3 regions of the Streptomyces sp. NPDC020362 genome follow, and region 2 is predicted to be linked to each of the others. Evidence: riboswitches for the same ligand, from Rfam matches in the RefSeq annotation. Region 2 holds a riboswitch; each other region holds the start of a gene.

Evidence for each region. Region 2 has a riboswitch for cobalamin ahead of AB0H32_RS23625 (CbtB-domain containing protein). Riboswitches for the same ligand answer to the same signal wherever they lie in the genome.
Region 1: another riboswitch for cobalamin. It lies ahead of AB0H32_RS09335 (cobalamin biosynthesis protein); the one in region 2 lies ahead of AB0H32_RS23625 (CbtB-domain containing protein).
Region 3: another riboswitch for cobalamin. It lies ahead of AB0H32_RS04215 (ribonucleoside-diphosphate reductase subunit alpha); the one in region 2 lies ahead of AB0H32_RS23625 (CbtB-domain containing protein).

What each region holds. Positions count from the first base shown of each region.
Region 1 is NZ_JBFAET010000015.1:45,239-56,187, forward strand. It holds gene cobN (cobaltochelatase subunit CobN) at 1-1,933, opposite strand, end outside; gene AB0H32_RS09330 (cobyric acid synthase) at 1,930-3,462, opposite strand; gene AB0H32_RS09335 (cobalamin biosynthesis protein) at 3,459-4,403, opposite strand; cobalamin riboswitch at 4,505-4,647, opposite strand; gene AB0H32_RS09340 (CU044_2847 family protein) at 4,854-5,207, shown strand; gene AB0H32_RS09345 (hypothetical protein) at 5,320-5,547, opposite strand; gene AB0H32_RS09350 (inorganic phosphate transporter) at 5,582-6,829, opposite strand; gene AB0H32_RS09355 (class II aldolase/adducin family protein) at 7,397-8,065, shown strand; gene AB0H32_RS09360 (alpha/beta fold hydrolase) at 8,182-9,309, shown strand; gene AB0H32_RS09365 (hypothetical protein) at 9,642-10,949, shown strand, end outside.
Region 2 is NZ_JBFAET010000067.1:16,695-23,456, forward strand. It holds gene AB0H32_RS23605 ((2Fe-2S) ferredoxin domain-containing protein) at 49-456, shown strand; partial or broken gene AB0H32_RS23610 (acyl-CoA dehydrogenase family protein) at 539-749, shown strand; gene AB0H32_RS23615 (enoyl-CoA hydratase/isomerase family protein) at 746-1,822, shown strand; partial or broken gene AB0H32_RS23620 (enoyl-CoA hydratase) at 1,974-2,081, shown strand; cobalamin riboswitch at 2,156-2,300, shown strand; gene AB0H32_RS23625 (CbtB-domain containing protein) at 2,337-2,558, shown strand; gene AB0H32_RS23630 (CbtA family protein) at 2,580-3,332, shown strand; gene AB0H32_RS23635 (hypothetical protein) at 3,425-3,772, shown strand; gene AB0H32_RS23640 (histidine phosphatase family protein) at 3,893-4,522, opposite strand; gene metE (5-methyltetrahydropteroyltriglutamate--homocysteine S-methyltransferase) at 4,789-6,762, opposite strand, start outside.
Region 3 is NZ_JBFAET010000005.1:122,004-132,952, forward strand. It holds gene AB0H32_RS04195 (GntR family transcriptional regulator) at 1-517, shown strand, start outside; gene AB0H32_RS04200 (DUF3311 domain-containing protein) at 770-1,033, shown strand; gene mctP (monocarboxylate uptake permease MctP) at 1,030-2,658, shown strand; gene AB0H32_RS04210 (GNAT family N-acetyltransferase) at 2,793-3,299, shown strand; cobalamin riboswitch at 3,339-3,477, shown strand; gene AB0H32_RS04215 (ribonucleoside-diphosphate reductase subunit alpha) at 3,602-5,974, shown strand; gene AB0H32_RS04220 (ribonucleotide-diphosphate reductase subunit beta) at 5,974-6,987, shown strand; gene AB0H32_RS04225 (hypothetical protein) at 6,900-7,154, opposite strand; gene AB0H32_RS04230 (helix-turn-helix domain-containing protein) at 7,247-8,212, shown strand; gene AB0H32_RS04235 (cytochrome P450) at 8,263-9,633, opposite strand; gene cyc1 (epi-isozizaene synthase) at 9,630-10,712, opposite strand.

The DNA.
Region 1 (10,949 bases), on a different contig from region 2:
ACAGATAGCCGTCGATGTGCATGACGAACTCGTCGAAGTCGTCGTCGCCCGGCTGCTCGTCCACGTGCAGGTCGTGGTGCAGCTCGGCCGCCTTGACCAGGGTCCAGATCTGCGCCCGCACCGCCGGTGCCTTCGACGGGTCCAGGTCGGAGACGAGCGCGTACTCGTCCAGCAGCTGCTCCAGCTTGGCCAGGTCGCCGTAGGTGTCGGCACGCGCCATCGGCGGCACGAGGTGGTCGACCACCGTGGCGTGCCCGCGCCGCTTGGCCTGGGTGCCCTCGCCGGGGTCGTTGACGATGAACGGGTAGATCAGCGGGAGATCGCCGAGGACGGCGTCCGGCGCGCAGCCCCGGGAGAGGCCGAGCCCCTTGCCCGGCAGCCACTCCATCGTGCCGTGCTTGCCCATGTGCACGATCGCGTCGGCCCCGAAGCCCCCCTCGGACGTCGCGGCCTCCAGCCAGCGGTAGGCCGCCATGTAGTGGTGCGAGGGCGGCATGTCCGGATCGTGGTAGATCGCGATCGGGTTCTCGCCGAAGCCGCGCGGCGGCTGGATCATCACGACGACGTTCCCGAACTGCAGGGAGGCCAGCACGATGTCGTCGCCGTCCACGTACAGGCTGCCCGGCGGTTCGCCCCACGCCTCGAGCATGGCGTCCCTGAGCTCCGGATCGAGCCTGTCGAACCAGGCCCGGTAGTCGGCCAGGGGCACGCGGGCGGGCGCCGCGGCCAGCTGCTCCTCGGTGAGCCACTCGACATCGTGCCCGCCGGCCCCGATGAGCCGGTGGATCAACTCGTCGCCGTTGTCCGGGTAGTCGGTGAGGGCGTACCCGGCCTCCTTCAGGGCGTCCAGGACACGCACCGCGGACGCGGGCGTGTCGAGGCCGACCGCGTTGCCGACCCGCGAGTGCTTGGTCGGGTACGCGGTGAAGACGAGCGCGAGCTTCTTGTCGGCGTTCGCCTTGTGCCCGAGCCGCGCGTGCCGTACGGCGATTCCGGCCACGCGCCCGGCCCGCTCGGGGTCGGCGACGTACACCGGGACCTCGTCCGGGCCCTGCTCCTTGAAGGAGAACGGCACCGTGATCAGGCGCCCGTCGAACTCCGGGATGGCGACCTGCATCGCCGCGTCCATGGGGGACAGGGCGGCGTCCGACTCGTCCCAGGCGGCCTGCGAGGAGGTGAGGCAGAGCCCCTGCAGCACAGGGACGTCCAGATCGGCGAGGGCCCCGATGTCCCAGGCCTCCTCGTCGCCGCCCGCCGAGGCCTGCGAGGCGTGCGTGCCGCCGGCGGCGAGGACGGTGGCGACCAGGGCGTCGGTCCGGCCGAGGATCTCGTACAGCCCGGCGTCCGCACCGCGCAGGGAACCGCAGTACACGGGCAGGGCGTTGGCGCCGTGCGCCTCGATCGCGTCGCACAGCGTGTCGACGAAGGCGGTGTTTCCGCTCAGCTCGTGGGCCCGGTAGAAGAGCACGCCGACGGTGGGGCGGCCCTCGACGAGGGCACGCTCGCCGTGCACCCCGTACTCCGGCATCTTCTGCGGCTCCTCGAACCCCTCACCGGTGAGCAGCACGGTGTCGGACAGGAACCGGGCCAGCTCGGTCAGGTTCGCGGGCCCGCCCTCGACCAGGTACTTCAGCGCCTCCGCCACGACACCCGCCGGAACGGACGACTCGGCCATCAGCTCGGCGTCCGGCACGGCCTCGCCGCCCAGCAGCACGGTCGGGATCCCGGACGCCCGCAACGCGGCGAGTCCGTCCTCCCAGGCGCGCTTGCCGCCCAGCAGCCGTACCACGGCGAGGTCCGCGCCCTCGACAAGGCCGGGCAGCTCGGCGGCCACGTCCACCCGGGTCGGGTTGCCGATCCGGTACGCGGCGCCGGAGGCGCGGGCCGCCAGCAGATCGGTGTCGGCGGTCGACAACAACAACACTGTGCTCATGCGGGCGCTCCCGGTGGAATGAAAGGCAGTCCTTGCGGCGCGCCCGACTCGATGAGCCGCCAGAGCGCGTCCGTGTCCGCGTGCTGTTCGATCAGGTCGCCGAGCCGGTCGAGCTGCTCCTCGCGCAGCGCGGCGAACGAGGTGTCGGGGGCCGGTACGAAGCGGCGGCCCGCGGCGGCCGCCACCTCCCCGAGGAAGGCCCGCCTGAAGCCGTCCGACTCCAGCGAGCCGTGCCAGTGGGTGCCCCAGGCCTGGCCGACCCGGCAGCCGTCCAGGCTGCGGCCTGCGTCGTCGCAGAAGAACGGGTCGCCGCCCGTCACCTCGGCGACCCCGTGGTGGATCTCGTACCCCTCGACGTGCTCGCCGAGGGCCTTGCCGGTGGGCCGCGTCAGGGTCTTCTCGCGGGCGAACCGCACCCGCACGGGCAGCACACCGAGCCCGGGGACCGCGCCGGCCCGCGACTCGACGTCGTCCTCGATGTGCTCGCCGAGGATCTGGAAGCCGCCGCAGATGCCGAGGACCGGGCGGCCTTCGCGGGCCCGCCCAACGAGCGCGTCCGCGAGCCCGCGCTCGCGCAGCCACTGCAGCGCCCGTACGGTCCCGCGCGTCCCCGGGATCACCACGAGGTCGGCGTCCGCCAGTTCCTCCGGCCGGTCCACGAACCGGACCACGACGCCCGGTTCGGCGGCCAGCGCGTCCACGTCCGTGAAGTTCGACATGAGCGGGATGGCGCAGACGGCGACCCGCAGGACGTCCTCGCCGACCGGGGGAGCCACGGACGACTCCCGGACCGTGCCCCGCAGGGACACCCGCAGTCCGTCCTCCTCGTCGATGCCGAGCCCGTGCCGGAAGGGCAGGACCCCGTACGTGCGCCGCCCGGTGAGCCCGTGCAGCATGTCCAGGCCCGGCTCCAGCAGGGAGACGTCCCCCCGGAACTTGTTCACCAGGAACCCGGCGACCAGCTCCTGGTCCTCGGGCGAGAGCAGGGCGACCGTGCCGAAGAAGGAGGCGAAGACACCGCCCCGGTCGATGTCGCCGACGACGAGCACGGGCAGCCGCGCGCCCCGCGCGATCCCCATGTTCACGATGTCGGTCCGCCGCAGATTGATCTCCGCGGGCGAACCCGCCCCCTCACAGATCACCGCGTCATATGTGCCCCGCAACTCGGCCAGACAGTCCAGGACCGTGCCCAGCAACTGCTGCTGGCGCCCTCCGTGGTAGCCGCGTGCGCTCATCTCGCCCACCGGCCGGCCCAGCAGCACCACCTGGCTGCTGCGCTCACCACCGGGCTTGAGCAGCACGGGGTTCATCAGCGCGGTCGGCTCGATCCGGCAGGCCTGGGCCTGCATGGCCTGCGCCCGCCCGATCTCCGCGCCCTGACGCGTCACGAACGAGTTGAGGGACATGTTCTGCGCCTTGAAGGGCGCGACCTTGACGCCCCGGCGCACCAGCCACCGGCAGATCCCGGCCGTCACGACGCTCTTGCCGGCGTCGGAGGTGGTGCCGGCGACGAGGAGACCACCGCTCACTTCGCACGTCCCTTCACGAGTCGGCGCGCGGCGACGGAGACGCCGAGCGCGAGCAGGCCGATGCGGCGGGAGAGCCGTACGGCCCGGTCGATGTCGGTGATTTGGACGGACCGCCCGGTGTTCCCGTTGAGGACGGGCCGGTGTTCGACGCGCCCGCCGTAGGACAGCGTCCCGCCCAGCCGCACACCGAGCGCACCCGCGAACGAGGCTTCGACGGGCCCGGCGTTGGGGCTCGGATGCCTGCGCGCGTCGGCCCGCCAGGCGCGCAGGGCGCCGCGGGGATCGGGCCCGGCCGCGGCGGCGAGTACGGCGGTCAGCCGCGCCCCCGGCCAGCCGGCGACGTCGTCGAGGCGGGCGGAGGCCCAGCCGTAGCGCCGGAAGCGGGCCGACTTGTGACCCACCATCGCATCCAGGGTGTTGACGGCCCGGAACCCGAGCAGCCCCGGCACCCCGCCCACCGCACCCCACACCAGCGCGCCCACGACGGCGTCGGAGGTGTTCTCGGCGACGGACTCCACGACGGCCCGGGCGATCCCGTCGGCGTCGAGGGCCTGCGGATCCCGGCCGCACAGATGCGGCAGCCGCGCCCGCGCCGCCTCGACGTCCCCGGCCTCCAGGGCACGCCCGATGGTCCGGGCCTCCCGGGCCAGCGAAGTGCCCCCGACGACCGCCCAGGTGGCGGCACCGGCCAGTGCGGCCGAGGCGACGGGGGAGCGGCGTACGGCCCGTTCGGCGACGACGCCGAGGGCGACGGCGCCGCCGGCGCACACAGCGGTGTGCAGCGCGCCCCAGCCACGGTGGTCGTGCCACAGCACCCGCTCCACGGCCGCGGCCGTACGCCCGAACACGGCGACCGGATGCCCGCGGCGCGGATCGCCGAGGAGCAGATCACCGAGAAGGCCGGCTGCGGCGCCGTACGCGTATGAGCGATCGGCACCCATCGGCTCAGCCGGCCGTGGGCTCAGGGGCGGGCCTGGTACTGGTCCTGGATCGGCGGCCGAGCATGACGATATGTGTCCTCACTCAGGGTGTCCGCGCCCTGGTTCGACGAGACCGGCGGTGAGAGTTCCTGGCTCCCGGGGTGTTCTTCCCCGGTGACAGTGGCGGGACCGCGCCGGATTCGCACCGGCTTCCTCTTCTGCCGCCGTACATGGCCCGGGCAGTCCACCACGCACCCGGAAGGGCCGTCAACTTGCCTTTGACCAGCAACGGTGGACTGTGCTGAGGCCCACATCGCCGACACGCCGGGCGGCGCCGGACGACCGGCTTGCGGTGAATTCCCCGTCGCCCGGGCGGCATTCGGGGCGCCTCCTTGTGCTCACGGACCGTGAGGATCTGCAATAGCGCGTACGTGTCATACGGGATGGAACGGACGCGGGAGGAGACGCACGGTGGCGTACGTGGGCGAGATGCTGCTGGACGACGGTCAGGTCGTCCTGCTGGAGGTGGCGGGCGAAGGGCCCGCCGGAGTGCAGCGGGTCTCGCGGGGCGGCGGGGCGGAGGAGACCCTCCAGCAGGCGCTCGCCCGGGTACGGCCGGCGCTGGGCGCGCTGGTGCACGAGGCCCGCGGGCTGACGAGACCGCCGGAGAAGGTCACGGTCGAGTTCGGCATCACCGTGAGCGCGGAGGCGGGGGTGGTCGTGGCCCAGGGGTCCGCGGAGGCGCACTTCACGGTGACCATGCACTGGTCGGGCCAGGACGGGTCCGACATCCCGGGCCAGCGTGGCGGTGAAGGACGCCCCTGACGAACGGGCGACCGCCCTGCCCGGGCACCCGTGAGGGGCCCCGGCAGGGCGGTATCGGACCTTTCGAGGGCCGGGCGTCGACCTTCGGGAGTCAGGCCCTGGCCTTCGGGTGTCAGGCCTTGGCCACGATCAGATAGATCCCGTACGCCACCGCAGCCGCACAGGCCGCGAAGCACACGTACGCACCCGTCACGGCCAGTGCCGCGGATCCGCCCTGCGCGGCGGCCTTCTCGCGCCGCGACAGGCCGTTGACACCGAGGGTGAACAGGGTCACCAGGCCCACCGCGAACACGAGGCTGACGCCGAAGACGGAGCCGAGGGCCGCCCAGTCGATCTTCATGGGGATGCTTCCTTCAGTTACCGGGTGCTCGGGGTCAGACGGTGGCGGCCGGAGGCGTCGCCGGGGCCGGGTCGGTGGCGGCCGGAGCCGGGATGGTGGCCGTCAGGTCCTCGGTGACGACGCCCGCGGGGGGCGGGGTCACCGCGGCGATGGCGGTGGTCACCACGCCGGCCGGATCGGCGTCGTCGGCGACGACGTTGGTGTGGTCGACGACCTCGCGGCGGGACAGCTTCCAGATCCCGGCGCTGGTGCCGACGAGGAAGACGGCGACGACCGCGGTGCCCCAGTCGCCCAGGTCTGTCAGGGACTCGGCGCCCGCGCCGACCAGCGCGGCGGCCGGGAGGGTGAGCACCCAGGCGACGGCCATGCGGGTCGCGGTGGACCAGCGGACCACACCGCCCTTGCGGCCGACGCCCGCACCCATCACCGAGCCGGAGACGACATGGGTGGTGGAGAGGGAGAAGCCCAGGTGGGAGGAGGCCAGGATGGCCGTGGCCGCGCTGGTCTGGGCGGCGAAGCCCTGTCGCGGCTCCAGGTCGGTGAGCCCCGTGCCCATGGTGCGGATGATGCGCCAGCCGCCGATGTAGGTGCCGAGCGCGATGGCGAGGCCGGCCGAGAGGATCACCCAGGTGGGAGGGTTGGAGCCGGGGGCGATCGCACCGCCCGCGATCAGCGCGAGCGTGATGATGCCCATCGTCTTCTGGGCGTCGTTGGTGCCGTGGGCGAGCGAGACCAGGCCGGCGGAGGCGATCTGTCCGGCGCGGTAGCCCTTGCGGGTGGCCTCGCCCTCGGCGCCTCGGCCGATGCCGTAGGAGAACCGGGTGGCGAGCAGCGCCGCGAGACCGGCCACGACCGGGGCGGCGACCGCCGGCAGCAGAACCTTGGTGACCAGGACGTCACCGTGGACCGCACCGAAGCCCGCGGAGGCGACGGTGGCGCCGATCAGGCCGCCCATCAGGGCGTGCGAGGAACTGGAGGGCAGGCCCACGAGCCAGGTCACCAGGTTCCAGAGGATCGCGCCGACGAGGGCGGCGAAGATGACCTCGGGACGGATGCCGTTCTCATCGACGAGACCCTTGGAGATCGTGTTGGCGACCTCCACGGAGAGGAAAGCGCCCACAAGGTTGAGGGCGGCGGACATGGCCACCGCGACCTTGGGCTTGAGTGCACCGGTCGAGATGGTCGTGGCCATCGCGTTGGCGGTGTCGTGGAAACCGTTCGTGAAATCAAACGCGAGTGCGGTCACGACCACAATCGCGAGGATCAGCGAGAAGCTTTCCATTTACCCAGGCAATCATTCGAGGTCATTGGTTGTTGGACCGTAGGCAACCTGGGTGAACGGAAGGTGAACTGGAGCAGGCGTCGGGGTATCGACAGGGAGAGTCCGGGGTTCTGTCCGGAATCGAAGCCTCAGACGCCCCTTGGCCACCGGCCTCGCGAGTAGGCCCGCAGCCGGTCCGGGGGCCCGTGAAAGAGATTCCGGTCACCTGGCCGGCCGCCCCCGGCGGCGTACTGCCACGAGGTCCGGGAGGACCGGCCGCCGGGCGGCGGCCCAGGGGCCGGCGCGCGGTGACGGGCGATCCACGGGAGACGGTCCGAGGGCAACGCGCGACCCCGGTGCAGGCCTCCGCCGCCGGGCGGTGGTGTGGACGGGCGAACCCTGCGCCGTGCGAGCGGGTGCCAGGCCGGTCGACGTGGCCCTGGTGGACGGAGTGATCCCGTTTCATCGGTTCTGCGGTGACGCTCGGCTGCTCGGCTGCTCGGCTGCTCGGCTGCTCGGCGGTGCGGCTTCCGGTCCGATCTGTGCGACCACACCGCTCGGTGCCCCTGCGGCTGGCAGGATCCCCGCATGGCCGGACAACTGCGGGACCCGAACGAGGAAGAGGCGCGTGTCTGGGAGGGGGTGGTCGCAACGGCCCGCCGGACCGTGACGGACGGGCTGGTCGTCGGCACCTCCGGCAATGTGTCGGCGCGCGTCGGGGACCTCGTGCTGGTCACCCCGTCGGGCGTGCCCTACGACCGGCTGACCCCGGACGACATCACCGGCGTCGACCTCGACGGGCGGCAGGTGCTCGGCGCGCTCGTGCCGACCAGTGAACTGCCCATGCACCTCTCCGTCTACCGCACCACCGACGCCCGTGCCGTCGTCCACACCCACGCGGTGCACGCCACGGCCGTCTCCACCCTCGTGACCGAGCTGCCCCCGGTCCACTACATGGCCGCGGCCCTGGGCGGCCCCGTGCGGGTCGCCCGGTACGCGGCGTACGGCACGGACGAACTGGCCGAGAACATGCTCCGCGCCCTGGCCGGCCGCTCCGGCTGCCTCCTGCAGAACCACGGCATGATCACCTACGGCACCACCCTCGACCAGGCCTACGACCGCACCGCCCAGCTGGAGTGGATGTGCCACCTGTGGCTGACGGCTTCGGCGCTACCGGGACGGGCGCCCTCCCTGCTGACGGAGGAACAGATGGCGGAGGCGGGGGCGCGCTTGAAGGGGTACGGTCAACAGCGGTGACCCCCGCGCCGCGGGTCCCCTCGTTCCGCCCCGTCGGCCGGCGCCTTCCTGCTTCCGCCGGTGCCTGATCACCCGTTCGGCTGGCCCGTACCGGCAACCCCCACGACACTGGATGCGTGCGCACCGTCAAAGCGACCGCCGCCGCACTCACCGCCGTCCTGGCCGCCGGTGCGGCATCCGTGGCCGCCGGCCGCCTGGCCAGCGACGCCGCGCTGAAGGCGCCGGCGGGGCGTCCCCTGCCCACCGAACCCCGGCTCACCGTGCACGGCACCGCCGCAGGCCGTATCGCGCTCACCCGCGACCTGGCCTCCCTGCGCCCCGGCACCTACGGTCTGGCCGGCGACGGCTCCCACGCGGTCGTCGGCCCCGTCCTGGAGGCTGCCGAGCACACCGCCGACGCCGTCGTACGCCGTCTCGTACGCGTCACGCACGGCACCCTCGCCCCCGGCGACGCCGTATGGCTCACCCCGAACCTCTACGTCGGCAATCCGGGCGCCGCCCTCGGCCTCGACCACTCCGACATCGACGTGCCCGGCGAACTCGGGGCCCTGCCCGCCTGGTTCGTGCCCGGCTACCGGGACACCTGGGTGATCGCGGTGCACGGCCTCGGCACCACCCGCGAGCACGCCATGAACGTGATGGAGTTCCTGCACCGCCGCCGCCTGCCGGTCCTCGCGCTCGCCTACCGCGGCGACCTCGGCGCCCCGCGCCCGCCGGACGGGCTGGGCCACCTCGGCGAGACCGAGTGGCGCGACGTGGACGCGGCGATCCGCTACGCCGTCCGCTACGGCGCCCGCCGGGTCGTCCTCCTCGGCTGGTCCACCGGCGCCACCATGGCCCTGCGCGCCGCCGAGCACTCCGCCGTGCGCGAGCGCGTCGCCGGACTGATCCTCGACTCGCCGGTGCTCAGCTGGCAGGCCACCCTGCGCGCCCTCGCCCAGGCCCGCCACACCCCCGAGCCGCTGCTGCCGCTCGCGGTGCGGGCCGCGCAGGGCCGGGCCGGGCTGCACCCCGACGGGCTCGCGGAGCTCACCGACCCCGACCGGCTCGCCGTGCCCACCCTGATCGTCCACGGCCCGGACGACTCGGTGGCCCCGTGGGAGTACTCCCGCCGCCTGGCCGCCCGCCGCCCCGACCGCGTCGCCCTGCACACCGTGGCCAGGGCCCCGCACGGGGCGATGTGGAACGCGGACCCCGAGGAGTACGAGGAGCGCCTGCGCCGGTTCCTGACCCCGCTGATGTGAGCGCGCCCCCGACCTCACCGGCACAAGGTGGAAGCCCCGGTTCCAGCCATTCCGTTTAAGTGTGTACGACTGGCTTGAACATGTCTCTTCGCCCGGCGTCGGAACCCGTGCGTTGGCCAGCCCCGTCGCCCCCCGTGACATTCCGTTTGGGTTTTCGGACCGTCAACCGGAAGACTGCACCCGTGACGTCCCGTATCCCGCGCGACTCCAGGCTTCGACTCGTCCGACCGCGACCCCTGGCCGCCGCCCCCCGAGCTGTGAACCAGCGGCGCCCACGCCGCCCCGCCCCCCGGCCGCCGGAGGGCACCCCGGCCCCGGGTGAACTGGCCAGAATGGCGCGCACCGGCCTGGCCGGCGCGGTCCGCGTCGCCCGCTGGGCCGACGCAGCCCTCGGCCCCGGCCGCAACGGCGCCACCACCGACGGCAAGGCCACCCTCTCCGACGTGACCACGGAGCGCGCCGCCGCCGACCTCGGCCTGAGTGCCGCGCAGGTCCGCGCCGACTGGGACACCGCGCGCCTCGCGGGACTGATCGAGGTGCACGGGGACAGTGCGCGCCCCGGCTGGCGACTGCGTGCCTGGGACCGCGACGACAGCGCCGTACTGCGCGGTTGGGTCGCCCTCTTCGACGCCTGGTCGCTCGCCTACCGGGAACCGGCCGACCAGGAGCCGGCCGCCGTCGCCGAGGTCGTCTCGGCGATGCCCCAGGTCCTCTCCTTCCTCCAGCTGTCCGCCGGTCCCGTCCCGGTGGAGCAGCTGCTCGACCTGCTCCAGCAGCGGGTCATCGAACTGCGCACCGAGCGCTGCGAGGTCTCCTACGAGCCCGGCCCCGCCGGGTCTGCGGCGCCTGCCGGGACTCCGGGCCCGGCGCGCGGCACACCTGCCGGGATTCTGGGCCCGGTGCAGGGCACCCCTGCCGGGGACGCCCCCCTCGCCCCTCTCCTTCCCCTCCTCGACTGGGCCCTCAAGGCCCTCGCCTCCGTCGGCGCCCTGACCTACGGCGACGGCCACGGCACGCTCACCCCGCTGGGCAGCTGGGCGGTCTGGGTCAAGCTGGAGCAGATCTGCGTGGCCGCGCAGAGCCCCGCCGGCAACATCGAGCAGTCCGCCGAGGACATGCTCCGCGGCTGCGCCCAGCTGCGCCCCAACGCGGCCCGCGCCGAGTACCGCGCCTGGCTCGCCGCCCGCCCTGTCGGCAGTGCCGTCACCGAGCTGCTCGGCGCCGCCCGCGGTGAGGACGCCCTGCTGCGCGGTCTCGCCTTCGAGGTGCTGCGCGTCGTCGGTGCCCCCGCCGAGCCCGATGTGCACGCGGTGGTGGACGAGCCGGCCCTGCGCCCGTACGCCCTGCTGTGGCTCGCCGAGCACGACGGCGTCGACCCGGAGGACGCCCACGAGGTCCTCACCCGCGAGGAGGCCACCTGGCTGTGGGTCGACACCGCCGCCGCCGTCTCCGACCACGGCGAGACAGAGATGCTGGTACGGCATCTGGAGGCCGCCGTGCAGCCCACCGTCCCGGCGCTGCTGGACGAGGTCCGTGCCGTCGGGCACCCGCGCACCGTGCAGGTCCTGGTCGCGCTCGCCGCAGCCCACCCCGACCCCGCCCTGGCCAAGGCCGTGCGCCGGGCCGCCTTCCAGGTGCAC
Region 2 (6,762 bases):
CTCCCCGGGGAGGGGTGGTGCGGCATGCCCGGGAGGCCGGCCGAAGAGATGTCGGGTGACGAGGCGGCTGCGGGGGCAGCCGGACCGGCGCCGTGCCGCGTCGTCGTGTGCCGGGACTGCTGCTGCGGCAGTCCCAAGGTGACCAGCGTCGATCATGGGGCGCAGACCGCCCGGCTGCGTGCGGAGGTGCCCGTGCGCATCTCGGCCTGCCTCGACGTGTGCGAGCAGGCCAACGTCATCGTCGTACAGCCCTCCGCCGCAGGGCGGGCCGCCGGTGGCCGACCGGTCTGGCTGGGCCTGGTCAACGATCCCGACGCGACGCAGGACATCACCGACTGGGTGCGCGCGGGCGGGCCGGGCATCGTGCCCCTGCCGGAGATCCTCGGCCTCTACGCCTTCACACCACCGCGCCTTGCCGGGGCTTCCCAGGACCGGCGCGGCGCCGGCCTCCCCTGAGAGCGGAACCGGACGGCATGGGGCAGTCGCGAGGCACGGGGACACCCGGAACCGGGCCTGCCGCGCGGCGCGCCGGAACGGCACCGGGTACTCGGTGACCGGCCGTGCGCTCCAGCTGCCCAGGGGCTACGGCCACCTCGGCGCGTCCGGCATCGATCGGCGCGTCCGGTGCCGATCAGCGCGTCCAGCATCGAGAAAACGTCCGTGACCTGCGCGTCCACCAGATCCTGGAAGGAACCGACGAGATCATGCGTGTCATTGTGGCCCGCGGCCTGACGGAGGCTCTCGGATGAGCGGAACCGAAGAACCCGTCCTCCTGCACACCGCAGGGCGGGCCGCACACATCACCCTCAACCGGCCGAAGGCCATCAACGCACTGTCCCACCCGATGGTGCGCCGCATCGACGAGGCCCTGACCGCCTGGGAGCACGATCCGGCCGTGGAGACCGTGGTCGTCACCGGGGCGGGGGAGCGCGGGCTGTGCGCGGGCGGCGACATCCGCGCCGTCCACGACGACGCCCGCGACGGCGACGGCACCGCCTCGGCCGCCTTCTGGCGTGACGAGTACCGCCTCAACGCCCGCATCGCCCGCTACCCCAAGCCGTACGTCGCCCTGATGGACGGCATCGTCATGGGCGGCGGCGTCGGGATCTCCGCCCACGGCAGCGTCCGGGTCGTCACCGAGCGGTCGAGGGTCGCCATGCCCGAGACCGGCATCGGCTTCGTCCCCGACGTCGGCGGCACCTACCTGCTCGCTCTCACCCCGGGCGAACTGGGCACCCACCTCGCGCTGACCGGGGCGCAGATCGGTGCCGGCGACGCCCTGCTCTGCGGGCTCGCCGACCACTATCTGCCGTCCACCGGCCTCGACGCCTTCGTCGACGACCTCGCCGAGATGCCCGTACGAGACGCCCTCCGGCGCCACGTACAGCCGCCGCCGCAGGGTGAGCTGGCCGCCCGGCGCGAGTGGATCGACGCCTGTTACGCCGCCGGCACGGTGGAGGAGATCGTGCAGCGGCTGCTCGCCCACGGCGACCCGGCCGCGAAGGAGGCGGCGGAGACCCTTCTCACCAGGTCACCGACGTCTGTGAAGGTCACTCTGGCCGCCCTGCTCCGTGCCCGGCGCCTCGGTCCCCTCGAGCGCGTCCTCGACCAGGAGTACCGCGTCTCCTGCGCGGCCCTGAGCACGCACGACCTGGTGGAGGGCATCCGCGCCCAGGTCGTCGACAAGGACCGCAACCCGCGCTGGTCGCCCGCGACCCTCGCCGAGGTCACCGACGCCGACGTCGAACGCTTCTTCACCCCGCTCGGCGAGCACGAGCTGGGACTCGCCGGGCCCGGCACCGCCCCGGAGACGGCCTGGTGAGCCGAACCGTCGCGGGCGGCGTGCATGCCGAACTCGACGTGACCGCAGCGGTGTTGTATGCCGAGCGCCGCCCGGGACCGGTTCGGACAGCTGCGCATGCCGACCGTGGCGGCGGGGGCCGGACAGGCCGAGGCCATGGAGACGTCGCCGAGGCGTCCGCCGTGAACGGCGCTCATTCCACACGGTGTTCGCGACTGCCGACCGGAAGGCGGGCCTGGGCGCCCTCGGCGACGAGCGGCCCGCCGCGTTCCGTCACCGCTGCCCCGTCCGCCCCTGCCGCGGCCACCCGGTGCGAGAGGAAGATCACGCGGGGTGGACGCGGTCTTGGCCGTGCCCGCGTGGCGCGGTACGGTCTGTCCGATATCGACGACGGCGAGACGGAAGCCGGTGGAAATCCGGCACGGTCGCGCCACTGTATGCGAGACGCCTTGAGGAGCGCCTCGTGAGTCAGACCCGTGGCCGTCGTCCACTGCACCACCGAGATGGGACGCGAACTCCCAGAGGAGGTTCTGCCATGGCGCAGACCGTCGCCCAGCCGACAGCCACCACTCCCGTCGTTCCCGCCACGCTGCCGCTGAAGGCGATAGCTCCCTGGGCGGTCTTCTTCGGCATCCTGATGCTGGTCCTGCTCTACTTCGTCGGCGCCGAGCAGGGCGCCACCTCCGTGTTCAACGGCACGGACGTCCACGAATGGGTCCACGACGCCCGCCACCTGCTCGGCTTCCCCTGCCACTGACGCGAGGGACGCCGCACGCCCATGAACTCCGCAACGGTAAGAAATCTCCTCGTGCGGGGCATGCTCGCCGGCCTGGCGGCCGGCGTGCTCGCCCTGGTCGTCGCCTATCTCCTCGGTGAGCCGAACGTCGACAAGGCGATCGGCTTCGAGGAGGCGCACTCCCACGAGCACGAGATGGAAGTCGTCTCCCGCTCCCTGCAGTCCACCGCCGGTCTCGCCACCGGCGTCCTCGTCTACGGGGTCGCCTTCGGCGGTATCGCCGCGCTGGCGTACTGCTTCGCGCTCGGCCGGGTGGGCCGCTTCGGCCCGCGGGCGACCGCGCTGCTGCTGTCCGGCTGCGCGCTCGTCGCCGTGTACGTCGTCCCGTTCCTGAAGTACCCGGCCAATCCGCCGTCGGTCGGCAACCCCGACACCATCGGCAAGCGGACCACCCTGTACTTCCTGATGATGCTCCTCAGCGTGCTTCTCGCGATCGCGGCGACCATCCTCGGCAAGCGGCTCGCGCCGTCGCTGGGCACCTGGTGGGCGACCGTGGTTGCGGTGGCCTCCTTCGCCGTCGTGATCGGCCTGGCCTACGAGTTCCTGCCGGTCATCAACGAGGTGCCGAAGGACTTCCCGGCCACCCTGCTGTGGCGGTTCCGTCTCTCGGCCCTCGCCATCCAGAGCGTTCTGTGGGGCGGATTCGGGCTGCTCTTCGGTGAGTTGGCCGAGCGGCAGCTGAATCCCAAGCCGGCCGCGGCTCCTTCCGGGCGGACGGTTCCCGCCTCGAACTGACGGTTTTGGGACACGACAGGGCCCTTCGGAACCCTCCGGGGGCCCTTTCGCGTTCCCGGGACACCGGCGCAGGTGACGAGCGGAGGAGCCGAGTGGCCAGACGTCCCCAGCCACGCCACATCACTCTCGACGGCCGTGACGCGGTCGCTCTCACCGTCGAGGAGTACGAGCAGCTGATCGCCAGCCGACGGCAGATCGGCGGCCAGAGCGCACGGGTGCGGGTGCTGGCCCAGCAGGCGAAGCGGACCGAACAACTCCTGCGGGAGCTGGAGACGTTGGTCGACGACCCGGTGGACTGTCAGGAGGAGGACGGTACGCAGCCGTCGGCGTGCCCGGTGTCCGCCCGCCCCCACCGAGCCACGGAGTGGGACGCGCAGGCCCACTGCCTGCGCTGCACGATAGCGGCACTGCTGCGCCGGCACCGGGACGCGGCCTCCTGAACCACGGCACCCGCTCGGCCTGAGCCTGGCCCGCTCGGCCTCGGCTCGCCCAGCTCAGTCTCAGCTCGGCCGACTCGGCCTCAGCTCGGCCCCCTCCGTCGCAGCCCGGCCCGTTCCGTCTCAGCCCGCCGAGGTGCTGCCCGAAGAGGTCGCGCCCGAAGCGGTGTCCGGCACGCCGTCCGGCGCGGCCAGCGGCTGCCCGAGCCGCAGATTCCACCGGCCGGCCCGTCCACTGAGTTCCGTGACCGTCAGCGGCGGTACGTCGAGCCGCCAGAAGGCAGCCATGGGCAGGCCCAGGACGTGCACGACCGCAGCCCGCACGACCTCCGGCTCGACCACGGCGACCGTGCGTCCGTCCGTGTCCTGCGCGGACTCCAGCCAGCGCCCGACCCGCTCGCACACGTCCTGCACCGACTCCCCGCCGTGGTCCGCCCAGCCCGGTTCGGCGAGCCAGCGGCCCACCGCTTCCGGGTCGGCGGCCGCCACTTCCTCCAGAGTGCGGCCTCGCCAGCGGCCCACGTCCAGACCGTCCAGCTCCGGCGTCCGTGCACCGTCGAGGCCGAGCGCCGCCGCGGTCTCCCGGCAGCGCACGCTCGAGGACGTCAGCACACGGGCGGGCGAGGGCAGCGACCCGGCCGCCGAGCGGGCGCGGGCCGACCCGACGGCGTCGACCGAGTCGCCGTCGTAGAAGCGGGCGCACCGCAGCGACGGGCTCGTCGTGGGCGAGACGAAGGTGACGCGGCTGGTCACGTGGCTGTTCCTCCTGCGGTGGTCACGGGGTGCGGGCGGGCGCCACCGTGAATCCGGCGCGTGGGGCGGGGGGAGCCGAGCCCGCCGCAGGTGACGGTCTCGTCCCCGCCCTGCTGCGAACATAACATCCGCGGAATTCGCGGTTTTCGCAGATGGACAGCGCTGCGATGCGCGACGACGCCCGACCGCCGACCTGTGCAGCGAGCGGTTCCGGCGGTTCCTCGGCGGTCGGGGGCGCCCCCCCCCCGCCGGGGGCGGGCGGGGGCTTACGTGAACCCCGGCGACAGCGCCCCGCGGACCCGGCAGGCGGCCGCGACCAGGTTCTCCAGGGAGGCCCGGGTCTCCGGCCAGCCGCGGGTCTTCAGGCCGCAGTCCGGATTCACCCACAGGCGCTCGGCGGGGATCGCCTCAAGGCCCGTGCGCAGCAGCCCGGCGGCCTCCGCGGCGCTCGGCACGCGCGGGGAGTGGATGTCGTACACGCCGGGCCCGGCCTCGCGCGGGTAGCCGTGGGCGGCGAGCTCACGGGCGACCTGCATGTGGGAGCGGGCGGCCTCCAGGCTGATGACGTCGGCGTCGAGGTCGTCGATGGCCCGGACGACGTCACCGAACTCGGCGTAGCACATGTGCGTGTGGATCTGGGTGTCCGGGCGGACGCCGCCGGTGGTCAGCCGGAAGGCCTCCGTGGCCCATGCCAGGTACGCGGGACGGTCGGCGGCCCGCAGCGGCAGCGTCTCACGCAGCGCGGGCTCGTCCACCTGGATCACCGAAGTCCCCGCCGCCTCCAGGTCGTTCACCTCGTCGCGCAGGGCGAGGGCGACCTGGCGGGCGGTGTCGGCGAGCGGCTGGTCGTCGCGGACGAACGACCAGGCCAGCATGGTGACCGGGCCGGTGAGCATGCCCTTGACCGGACGGTCGGTGAGGGACTGGGCGTATGTCGTCCAGCGCACGGTCATCGGCTCGGGGCGGGAGATGTCACCGGCCAGGATCGGCGGCCGGACGTACCGGGTGCCGTAGGACTGGACCCAGCCGTGGTGGGTGGCGAGGTAGCCGGTGAGCTGTTCGGCGAAGTACTGGACCATGTCGTTGCGTTCGGCCTCGCCGTGCACCAGGACGTCCAGGCCGGCCTTCTCCTGGAAGGAGATCACCTCCTGGATCTCCGCCCTGATGCGCTCCTCGTACCCGGCGGTGTCGATCCGCCCGGCCCTCAGATCGGCGCGGGCCGTGCGCAGTTCGCCGGTCTGCGGGAAGGAGCCGATGGTCGTGGTGGGGAGCAGCGGGAGGCGCAGGTGGGCGCGCTGGGCGGCGGCCCGCTCCGGGTAGGACGCGCAGCGGCGCGCGTCGTCGAGGGTGACGGCGGTGGCGCGGGCGCGGACGGCCGGGTCGCGGGTGACGGCGGAGTTCGCGCGGGAGGCCAGGTCGGCACGGTTCGCGGCCAGTTCCGCGGCGATGGCGTCGGTGCCGCGGGCCAGGCCCTTGGCGAGGGTGGCGATCTCGGCCGTCTTCTGCCGGGCGAAGGCGAGCCAGCGCATGATCTGCGGATCGATGTCCCGCTCGGCCGACGTGTCGAGGGGGACGTGCAGCAGCGAGCAGGAGGCGGAGACGTCGACCCGGTCGGCCAGGCCCAGCAGGGTGCCGAGCACGGCGAGCGAGGCCGACAGGTCGTTCACCCAGATGTTGCGCCCGTTGACGACGCCGGCGACCAGCCGCTTGCCGGGCAGTCCGCCGACGGCGGCCAGCGCCTCCAGATGGGCGGCGGCCGCCTCGGTGAAGTCCAGGGCGAGCCCGTCGACCGGTGCCTCGGCCAGCACCGGCAGGGCCTCACCGAGCCGGTCGAAGTAGGAGGCGACCAGCAGCTTCGGCCGGTCGGTCAGGGCACCGAGGTCGCGGTAGGCGCGGGCGGCGGCGTTCAGTTCGGCCGGGGTGCGGTCCTGGACCAGGGCGGGCTCGTCGAGCTGTACCCACTCGGCGCCCGCCGCGTGCAGGTCGGCGAGGACCTCGGCGTACACCGGCAGCAGGCGGTCCAGCAGGATGAGCGGCTCGAAGTCCGCGGGCGCGCCGGGCGCGGGTTTGGCCAGCAGCAGGTAGGTCACCGGGCCGACCAGCACGGGGCGGGCCGCCAGTTCCAGAGCGAGTGCTTCCCGCAGCTCGGCGACCTGCTTGCCGGAGTCCGCCGTGAACACCGTGTCCGGTCCCAACTCGGGTACCAGGTAGTGGTAGTTGGTGTCGAACCACTTGGTCAT
Region 3 (10,949 bases), on a different contig from region 2:
CGTCGCCAAGCCGAAGGTGTCCCAGGCGCTGCAGCTCACCTCCTACACCGAGGACATGCGGGCCCAGGGCCTGGAGCCCACCTCACAGCTGCTGGACGTCGGCTACATCACCGCCGACGACCGGCTCGCCGAGCTGCTCGACATCACGGCGGGCGGACGCGTGCTGCGCATCGAGCGGCTGCGCATGGCCAACGGCGAGCCGATGGCGATCGAGACCACCCATCTGTCGGCCAAGCGCTTCCCGGCCCTCAGGCGCTCGCTCGTGAAGTACACCTCCCTCTACACCGCCCTCGCCGAGGTCTACGACGTCCATCTCGCCGAGGCGGAGGAGACGATCGAGACCTCGCTGGCCACCCCGCGCGAGGCGGGCCTGCTCGGCACCGACGTGGGTCTGCCGATGCTGATGCTCTCCCGCCACTCCCTGGACCGCGAGGGCAAGCCGGTGGAGTGGGTCCGGTCCGTCTACCGGGGCGACCGGTACAAGTTCGTGGCCCGGCTGAAGCGGCCTGCGGAATGAAAGCGGCCGAGAGCACGACAGGCCGGGGGTCCGGGGGCCACGCGGCGGCAGCCGCACGTCCGACGCAGCTCCAGGGACGATGCAGCGTGGCGCGGCTCAAGCACCCTCAGGACTAGCAGGAGTTGGGGTCTTCACACCTCAACCCCCAAATCGACATACCGATATACGGACGAGGTCTTCCGCTGCCGCGACACTGTCACCTAGATTGCCTGCGCATTACACAGGTGATCAGCGAGGGGACGGAGCCGTGGCATGTCCGAAACGCCTGAAGTGAGACCACCGGTCGTGACGCCGGTCCGCGTGATCATCGCCCTCTGTCTCGTCGCGCCCTTCGCGGCGATGCTGTGGGTCGGCTCGTACGCCAAGACGGATCCGGCCTTCATCGGGATCCCGTTCTTCTACTGGTACCAGATGCTGTGGGTGCTGATCTCCACCGCGCTCACGGTGCTGGCGTACCAGCTCTGGCAGCGTGACCAGCGCGGCCGCAGGGACACGAAGGGGGGTGCGGCGCAGTGAAGGGCGGCGTCAACGGCGTCGCGCTCGGCGTCTTCATCTTCTTCTTCCTGGCCGTCACGGTCATGGGCTTCCTGGCCGCCCGCTGGCGCAGGGCCGACAATGAGCACTCCCTGGACGAATGGGGCCTGGGCGGACGGTCGTTCGGCACCTGGGTCACCTGGTTCCTGCTCGGCGGAGACCTGTACACGGCGTACACGTTCGTCGCCGTACCGGCGGCGATCTACGCGGCGGGCGCGGCCGGATTCTTCGCGGTGCCCTACACGATCCTGGTCTACCCGCTGATCTTCACGTTCCTGCCCCGCCTGTGGTCGGTGTCCCACAAGCACGGCTATGTGACGACCTCGGACTTCGTGCGCGGCCGCTTCGGCTCCAAGGGCCTGTCGCTGGCCGTGGCGCTGACCGGCATCCTGGCCACGATGCCGTACATCGCGCTCCAGCTCGTCGGCATCCAGGCGGTGCTGGACGTGATGGGCGTGGGCGGCGGTGACAACACCAACTGGTTCGTGAAGGACCTGCCCCTGCTCATCGCCTTCGGTGTGCTGGCGGCGTACACCTACTCCTCGGGCCTGCGCGCCCCCGCGCTGATCGCGTTCGTCAAGGACACGCTGATCTACATCGTGATCGTGGTGGCGATCATCTACATCCCGATCAAGCTCGGCGGGTTCGACGACATCTTCGCCAAGGCGGGTCACGCGCTCAACCAGGTCAACCCCGCCACCGGCAAGCAGCGCGGCGCGCTCGCCCCGCCGGAGGCGGGCCAGTGGACGTACGCCACACTGGCGCTCGGCTCGGCTCTCGCGCTGTTCATGTACCCGCACTCGATCACCGCGACGCTGTCGTCCAGGAGCCGTGAGGTGATCCGCCGCAACACCACGATCCTGCCGCTGTACTCGCTGATGCTGGGCCTGCTGGCCCTGCTCGGCTTCATGGCGATCGCGGCCGGTGTGAAGGTCACCAACGGCCAGCTGGCGATCCCGCAGCTGTTCGAGGACATGTTCCCGGACTGGTTCGCGGGCGTGGCCTTCGCGGCGATCGGCATCGGCGCGCTGGTCCCGGCGGCCATCATGTCGATCGCGGCGGCGAACCTCTTCACCCGCAACATCTACAAGGACTTCCTCAAGCCGGACGCCACACCGAAGCAGGAGGCCCAGGTCTCCAAGTTCGTGTCGCTGCTGGTGAAGGTCGGCGCGCTGGTCTTCGTCCTGACCATGGACAAGACGGTCGCCATCAACTTCCAGCTGCTGGGCGGCATCTGGATCCTGCAGACCTTCCCGGCGCTGGTCGGCGGCCTGTTCACGCGCTGGTTCCACCGCTGGGCGCTGCTGGCCGGCTGGGCGGTCGGCATGGTCTACGGCACGGCGGCCGCCTACGGGGTCGCCTCCCCGACCCAGAAACACTTCGGCGGCAGCGCCAAGGAGATCCCCGGCATCGGCGAGATCGGCTACATCGGCCTGACGGCCTTCGTGCTGAACGTGCTCGTCACGCTGGTCCTGACCGTCGTCCTGAAGGCCGTGAAGGCCCCCGAGGGCCTCGACGAGACCAGCCCGGAGGACTACACGGCGGACGCGGGCGAGCCGGGAGTCGAGGTGGAACTCCCGCCCGCTACGGCAGGAAGCGCCCACTAGGGCGCCCCGAAAGGGGCGCGGGGCCGTATGGGCATGCGGCCCCGCCGCGTGGGCGCGAGCAACCACACACCCCACAGCGGGCCGCCGGGAACCACCCACCACGGCGGCCCGCTGTTTCGTGCACACTCACCGGCATGGACCTCGTGATCCGCCTCGCAGCCCCCACCGAATACGCCGCCCTCGGAGAACTCACCGCCCAGGCCTACCTCCAGGACGGCCTCCTGGACTTCGGCGAGAGCGACGAGTACCTCGGTGAGCTGAGAGACGTGGCCAAACGAGCAGCCGCAGCCGAGGTTCTCGTGGCCGTCCGGGACACAACGGTCCTGGGCGGAGTCGCCTTCGTCCCCTCCGGCGGCCCCATGGCCGACATCGCGGCCCCGGGAGAGGCCGAGATCCGCATGCTCGCCGTCGCGGCAGCCGCCCGCGGCCAGGGCGTCGGCGAGGCACTCGTCCTCGCCTGCATCGACCGGGCCCGCAGCACCCCGGGTTGCACAGGCATCGTCCTGTCCACCCAGCGCACCATGCACAGCGCCCACCGCATCTACGAGCGCCTGGGTTTCCTTCGCACACCCGAGCGGGACTGGAATCCCCTCCCCCACCTGGACGACATCACTCTCCTCACCTACGAGTTGACCCTCTGAAGCCACGGCGACACAACATCTGGGGGTGACACGACAGCCCGGCACTAGATGTATGCTCATCCTCGCTGTCGTCGCAGGGGAATCCGGTGCGAATCCGGAACTGTCCCGCAACGGTGTACTTGCGTGCATCCGCACGCCCGTGTCAGTCCGAGGACCTGTCGGCAGCGCGCACCCGGCCGTCCGGCCCGGGTGCCTTGAGACGTCCGGGCCTCGTGGAGTGGGCTGGTGGACGCGACGCCGTGCGCCGTCGTGCTGCCCCCTGCCCTCCGCAAGGCCCCGTGCCGAGCGAGGGAGAGCCCCACGTGACCATCGCGCCAGCCGAACCGGCTTCAGCCACCCCGGCGACCGGAGCCCCGGTGGAGACCGACGGTCCCGGTGCCGCGTTGCTGCGGACCCTGACCGAGCTGACCGCCGACCTCCCCGACGCCGACCCCGGCCGGGTCGCCGCGGCCGCGCTGCGCGGCCGGTCCGCGCGGGCCGACGAGGCGGAGTTGCGCGAGCTGGCCACGGAGGCGGCCGCCGGCCTCATCTCCGAGGACCCTGCCTACTCCCGGCTGGCCGCCCGGCTGCTGACCCTCTCCATCCGCGCGGAGGCCGCCTCGCAGGGCGTGACGTCCTTCACCGAGTCCGTCGCCGTGGGCCACCGTGAGGGCCTCGTCGCCGACCGCACCGCCGAGTTCGTCCGGCTGCACGCCGGCCGGCTGGACTCCCTGATCGACCCGGTCGCCGACGACCGTTTCGGCTACTTCGGCCTGCGCACCCTGCACAGCCGCTACCTGCTGCGCCACCCGATCACCCGCCAGGTCATCGAGACGCCCCAGCACTTCATGCTGCGTGTGGCCGCCGGTCTCGCCGAGGACGACAGCGCCCGCGCGGTGGACGAGGTCGCGTCGCTCTACGGGCTCATGAGCCGCCTGGACTACCTGCCCTCCTCCCCCACCCTGTTCAACTCCGGCACGCGGCACCCCCAGATGTCGTCCTGCTACCTGCTGGACTCCCCGCTGGACGAGCTGGACTCCATCTACGACCGCTACCACCAGGTCGCCCGTCTCTCGAAGCACGCCGGCGGCATCGGTCTGTCGTACTCCCGCATCCGTTCGCGCGGTTCGCTGATCCGCGGCACCAACGGGCACTCCAACGGCATCGTCCCGTTCCTGAAGACCCTGGACGCCTCGGTGGCCGCCGTGAACCAGGGCGGCCGGCGCAAGGGTGCCGCGGCCGTGTACCTGGAGACCTGGCACTCCGACATCGAGGAGTTCCTGGAGCTGCGGGACAACACCGGTGAGGACGCCCGCCGTACGCACAACCTGAACCTCGCGCACTGGATCCCGGACGAGTTCATGCGCCGGGTCAACGCCGACGAGCAGTGGTCGCTGTTCTCCCCGGCGGACGTGCCGGAGCTGGTCGACCTGTGGGGCGAGGAGTTCGACGCCGCCTACCGCAGGGCGGAGGCGGCGGGGCTCGCGAAGAAGACCATCCCGGCCCGTGACCTGTACGGCCGCATGATGCGCACCCTCGCGCAGACCGGCAACGGCTGGATGACCTTCAAGGACGCCGCCAACCGCACGGCCAACCAGACGGCGACCCCGGGCCACGTCGTCCACTCCTCCAACCTCTGCACGGAGATCCTGGAGGTCACGGACGACGGGGAGACCGCGGTCTGCAACCTGGGGTCGGTCAACCTCGGTGCCTTCGTGAGCGACGGGGACATCGACTGGAAGCGCCTGGACGAGACCGTCCGCACGGCCGTCACCTTCCTCGACCGTGTCGTGGACATCAACTTCTACCCGACCGAGCAGGCGGGCCGCTCCAACGCCAGGTGGCGTCCGGTGGGCCTGGGTGCGATGGGTCTGCAGGACGTCTTCTTCAAGCTGCGTCTGCCCTTCGGCTCGCCCGAGGCCAAGGCCCTGTCCACGCGGATCGCCGAGCGCATCATGCTCGCCGCGTACGAGGCCTCCGCCGACCTCGCCGAGCGCAGCGGCCCGCTGCCCGCCTGGGAGAAGACCCGTACGGCCCAGGGTGTCCTGCACCCCGACCACTACGGCGTCGAGCCGGCCTGGCCCGAGCGCTGGGCGGCGCTGCGCGAGCGGATCGCCGCGGTCGGCATGCGCAACTCGCTGCTCCTCGCGATCGCCCCGACCGCGACCATCGCCTCCATCGCGGGCGTGTACGAGTGCATCGAGCCGCAGGTCTCCAACCTGTTCAAGCGCGAGACCCTGTCCGGCGAGTTCCTCCAGGTCAACTCGTACCTGGTGCAGGACCTGAAGGAGCTGGGCGTCTGGGACGCGCGCACCCGTGAGGCGCTGCGCGACTCCAACGGCTCCGTGCAGGACTTCGTGTGGATCCCGGCCGACGTGCGGGCGCTGTACCGCACGGCCTGGGAGATCCCGCAGCGCGGGCTCATCGACATGGCCGCGGCCCGCACCCCGTACCTGGACCAGGCACAGTCCCTGAACCTGTTCCTGGAGACGCCGACGATCGGCAAGCTCTCCTCGATGTACGCCTACGCCTGGAAGTCGGGCCTGAAGACGACGTACTACCTGCGCTCGCGCCCGGCGACCCGGATCGCCCGCGCCGCGCAGGCCCAGCCGACCATCCCCGTCCAGCAGGTGGCCGACCCCGACGCCGTCGCCTGCTCCCTGGAAAACCCCGAGTCCTGCGAGGCCTGCCAGTAATGACCACCCGTAACGTCAACCTCCTCGACCCTGGCTTCGAGCTGACTCTCCGCCCCATGCGCTACCCGGACTTCTACGAGCGCTACCGGGACGCCATCAAGAACACCTGGACCGTGGAGGAGGTCGACCTCCACTCGGACGTCGCCGACCTCGCGAAGCTGTCCCCGGAGGAGCAGCACCTGATCGGCCGCCTGGTGGCCTTCTTCGCGACGGGCGACTCGATCGTCGCGAACAACCTGGTGCTGACGCTGTACAAGCACATCAACTCCCCGGAGGCGCGCCTGTACCTGTCGCGCCAGCTGTTCGAGGAGGCCGTGCACGTCCAGTTCTATCTGACGCTGCTCGACACCTACCTTCCCGACCCGGACGACCGCGCCGCCGCCTTCGCGGCCGTGGAGAACATCCCGTCCATCCGCGAGAAGGCCGGCTTCTGCTTCAAGTGGATGGACTCGGTGGACAAGCTGGACCGCCTGGAGTCCAGGGCGGACCGCCGGCGCTTCCTGCTCAACCTCATCTGCTTCGCCGCGTGCATCGAGGGCCTGTTCTTCTACGGCGCCTTCGCGTACGTCTACTGGTTCCGCAGCCGGGGTCTGCTGCACGGTCTCGCGACCGGCACCAACTGGGTGTTCCGCGACGAGACGATGCACATGTCCTTCGCGTTCGACGTGGTCGACACCGTCCGCAAGGAGGAGCCGGACCTCTTCGACGACGAGCTGCAGCAGCAGGTCACCGACATGCTGCGGGAGGCCGTCGAGGCCGAGCTGCAGTTCGCGCGCGACCTGTGCGGTGACGGCCTGCCCGGCATGAACACCGAGTCGATGCGGCAGTACCTGGAGTGCGTCGCCGACCAGCGCCTGACGCGCCTCGGCTTCGCCCCGGTGTACGGCTCGGAGAACCCCTTCTCCTTCATGGAGCTGCAGGGTGTTCAGGAGCTGACGAACTTCTTCGAGCGCCGTCCGTCGGCGTACCAGGTCGCGGTGGAGGGCACCGTGGACCTGGACGAGGACTTCTGAGTCTCCTTCTTCCGACGATTGCCTCCGCGGTTCTCCTGGGCCTCCCCGAGCTGCCGGTCGATGCGCCTGTCGCGCACGATGCCGAGCACGGACGGGAGGGCCAGGAGGACCAGGATGCCGAGCGTGGCGAGCATTCCCATCAGGCCTTCGATCTGGTTTCCGTTCATGTCACCACTGTCGCGCCGAACGCTCCTGACCGGGAGTGGCAGGACTGCCGTGCACCATCGATTTACTGCCAGCCCTGAGGCACACTGGTCCCATGCTCAAGAACGTGGCCGCCGTACTGCTGGACGGAGTGCACCCCTTCGAGCTGGGTGTGGTGTGCGAGGTGTTCGGCATCGACCGCAGCGACGAGGGACTGCCGGTGTACGACTTCGCCGTGGTCTCGGCGGAGGGTGAGGCGCTGAGCACCCACGTCGGCGGGCTCACGGTGTCGACGCCGTACGGCCTGGAGCGGCTGGAGGAGGCCGACCTGATCGCGGTGCCGGCCGGGAGCGAGTACGTCACCCGCGAGTATCCGCCCGCCCTGCTCGACGCCCTGGTACGGGCGGTGGAGCGGGGCACACGTGTGCTGAGCGTGTGCTCGGGCGTCTTCGTGCTCGGTGCGGCCGGGCTGCTCGACGGACGGCGGTGCAGCGTGCACTGGCGTCACGCCGACGAGCTGGCGCTGCGCAATCCCCGGGCGGTCATCGAGCCGGACGTCCTCTACGTCGACGAGGACCCGGTGATCACCTCCGCCGGCACCGCGGCCGGCATCGACGCCTGTCTGCACATCGTGCGCAGGGAACAGGGCCCGGACATCGCCAACCGGATCGCCCGGCGCATGGTGGTGCCGCCGCACCGGGACGGCGGTCAGGCGCAGTACATCGAGCGGCCGCTGCCCAAGGCCCCGTGCGACACGGTCGGCGAGGTCCTGGTGTGGATGGAGGAGCACCTCGGCCAGGAGGTGACCGTCGAGCAGCTCGCCGCCCGCGCCCATATGGCGCCGCGCACCTTCGCCCGCCGCTTCCAGCAGGAGACGGGGACGACTCCCTACCGCTGGATCCTGCGCCAACGGGTGCTGTTGGCACAGGAGTTGCTGGAGGGCACGGACGAGACCGTGGACACGATCGCCTCGCGCACCGGATTCGGCACCGCGGCGGCGCTGCGCCACCAGTTCGTCCGCGCGCTGGGCACGACCCCGAACGCCTACCGGCGCGCGTTCCGGGGCCCTCAGGCGGCCTGAGAGCCCCGGAACTCAGGCCGCTCGAGCGGCGCGCACCGGTACCGGGCGGCCTACCAGGGCAGCGGCCTCAGCAGCAGCCGGTGGGGCCGGAGCGTGATGCCCACGCGCGTGGTGTCGTTCGACCCGCCGACCTGCTCGAAGCGGTACTTCGCCGAGATCGCCGCGGTGATCAGGCTCAGCTGAGCCATGGAGAAGTGGTCGCTGGGGCACTTGCGGTTGCCGACACTGAACGGGCTCATGGCGTACTTCGGCACGTCCTTGGCCCGCTCGGGCAGCCATCGGTCCGGGTCGAAGTCGAGGTGCCGGTCGTAGGAACGGCCGTCGCGCTGGATGGCGTAGGGGCTGTAGACGATGTCCGCCCCTGCCGGAATGCGATAGCCGCCCAGGGCGGTGTCGGTCACCGCGCGCCGCGTCAGAATCCAAACGGCGGGCCGCAGCCGCATGGCCTCGACGACGACATTGTTGGTGTGCCTGAGCGCACGCACGTCCGCGAATCCAACGGGCCGACCGCCGGTCACGGATTCGACTTCGGCGCGCACCTTCTCGGCGTGTTCCGGATGTTCCGCGAGGACCTGGAGCAGCCACATGATCGTGGAAGCGACTGTTTCGCTTCCGGGCGTGACTATCGCAACGACCTGGTCGTGGATCTCCTGTTCCCCGATGGGGTCGCCATTGTCGTCCTTCGCTTCGAGCAATGCCGTCAGCAAATCGTCCGGCTTTTGACCAGATGCCCTCCGTTCGGCGACGATCTCGTCGACCAGCAGATGCAAATCGGCCAGCGCCCGGTTGAATTCACGGTTCGCCGGGAACGGCAGCCGGTACAAGGGCCCGAGCGGGACGACCATCCTGCGGTACATGCCACGGAAGACGGTGGCGAGGTCGACGCTGAGCCGCTCCGCGCGCTCGTCCATGAAGTCGCCGCGCAGCAGACAGCGGGCCGCGATCCGCACGGCGACCCGGAAGGACTCCGAGGTGCAGTCGATGGTCTCGCCGGGCTGCCAGCGCTCCGTCAGGGCGCGCGCCTCCTCCTCCATGACCGGCCCGTACCCGGGGATCGCGTCGAGCCGGAACGCGGGCTGGATGGTACGCCGCTGTCGGCGGTGGCGGGGGCCGTTGGCGGTGGCGACGCCTTCCTTGCCGAGCAGCCCCTCGAGGGACTCCCACAGCGGCCCGTCGATCTTGTAGTCGGGGCTGAGGGCGAGTGCGCCGGTGAGCGCCGGTGTGGTGACGGCGTACACCGTCTTGGGGCCGAGCTTGAGGCGTACGACATCACCGTGCGCGCGCAGCCCCGTCATGAAGGCGAGCGGGTCGCGGACCAGTTGCAGACCGTGCCCGAGGACGGGGACGGCGCCGCCGGCCAGGGGCGGTTCGCGCAGTTCCGTCGTCCCGGAGGTCACGGGCTTCACAGACTCGACGGTCATTTCTCACCTGCCGCTTCGTTGTTGACGTACGGGGGCGTGGACCGGTCGTCCCAGCTGTCGACCATGTACCGGCCGGACTCGTGGTGGAACCAGTAGACGGAACTGAACCAGTTCCGCATGGAGCCGGCGCAGGCGCGCACGGCGGCGCTCAATTCCTTTCCCTCGACCGTGCCGTCGGCGAGTCCGTCGGCGAATCGCAGGGCATCCCGCTCGGCGTCGAGGAATTCACGAATGGTTTTCTCGACGCGCCGCCTGACTTCGTCCACCGCTTCTTCGAGAGTGAGCGCCTCATGGGTGATGAGACTGATTCCGAGATTGTGCACCTCGTCGCCCGCTATTTCCTTCGGCAACGAGCAGAGGTCGTTGTACCAGGCGGCGAATTCCTGACTGAGCAGCGCCGCACGACGATAGGCCGGGTGTTTCCTTACGGCGTCCGGTAGTTCACGCCCGGCGCTCGGCTCCAGCAGGTCCGTCCATATCCAGTGCGCGAACGTGAGCCGCCTGAGGGCAAGGTATTCCTCGACCTTCGGGACATACCCCCTGGTCCGGTTCCGGAACTCGCGGTCGTAGGCCTCGATCACCTCGTGGAAGTGCCGGGCGAACCGCCGGTTCCAGGTGTGCGGCAGGAACGAGTACAGCCGCAGCACGCCGTCCGCGAGCCCCGCGACCAGGGGGTCGGGGTGGTGCAGGTGGTACCGGGGGGCGTCGAGGGCCGCGTGCAGGCGGTACCTCAGCCGCCGCCAGTCGGCCACCCGCCCGTGCACCCGGTCACGGTCGTGGCGGTCGTCCCAGACGAAGAACCAGGCGCTGTAGTCCGCTATGGCCTGCAGGACGTCGTCGGGGGCGCTGGTGTAGTAGCCCGCCATGAGGTCGGTGTAGCAAAGTCCGTCGGCATATTCCCGCACCTTGTCCGCCGGCATGAGCCGTTTTTCCAGGAGCCACTGCCTGGTCTTCTCCTGGAGCTTCGGCCAATACGGGTGGAGTTGCCGGGGAAACAAGTCCTCGATCACCGGGAGGGCAAGAGACGGCGGTACCGCGACCGCTGTCGACGATGTGGTGCCGTGTGAGAAAGCGTGCACGAACAGTCCCCTCTCAGCCGCCAGGAGCGCCGCCCTCCGAGCCGTGCCGGGCGTGCGCCGTTGCGTATCCCCGCCCTTCCCATTCAGCACCACAACTGACCATTATGGGAACGGATTTGCTTCACTCACCACCCCAAGATGCCGGGATTCTTGCGGCGAACAAATGAACGACGCCCGGTCGGGACGGATCCCGACCGGGCGTCGCAGCGGGCGTCATGGCTGCTCCCGCAGGGTCGC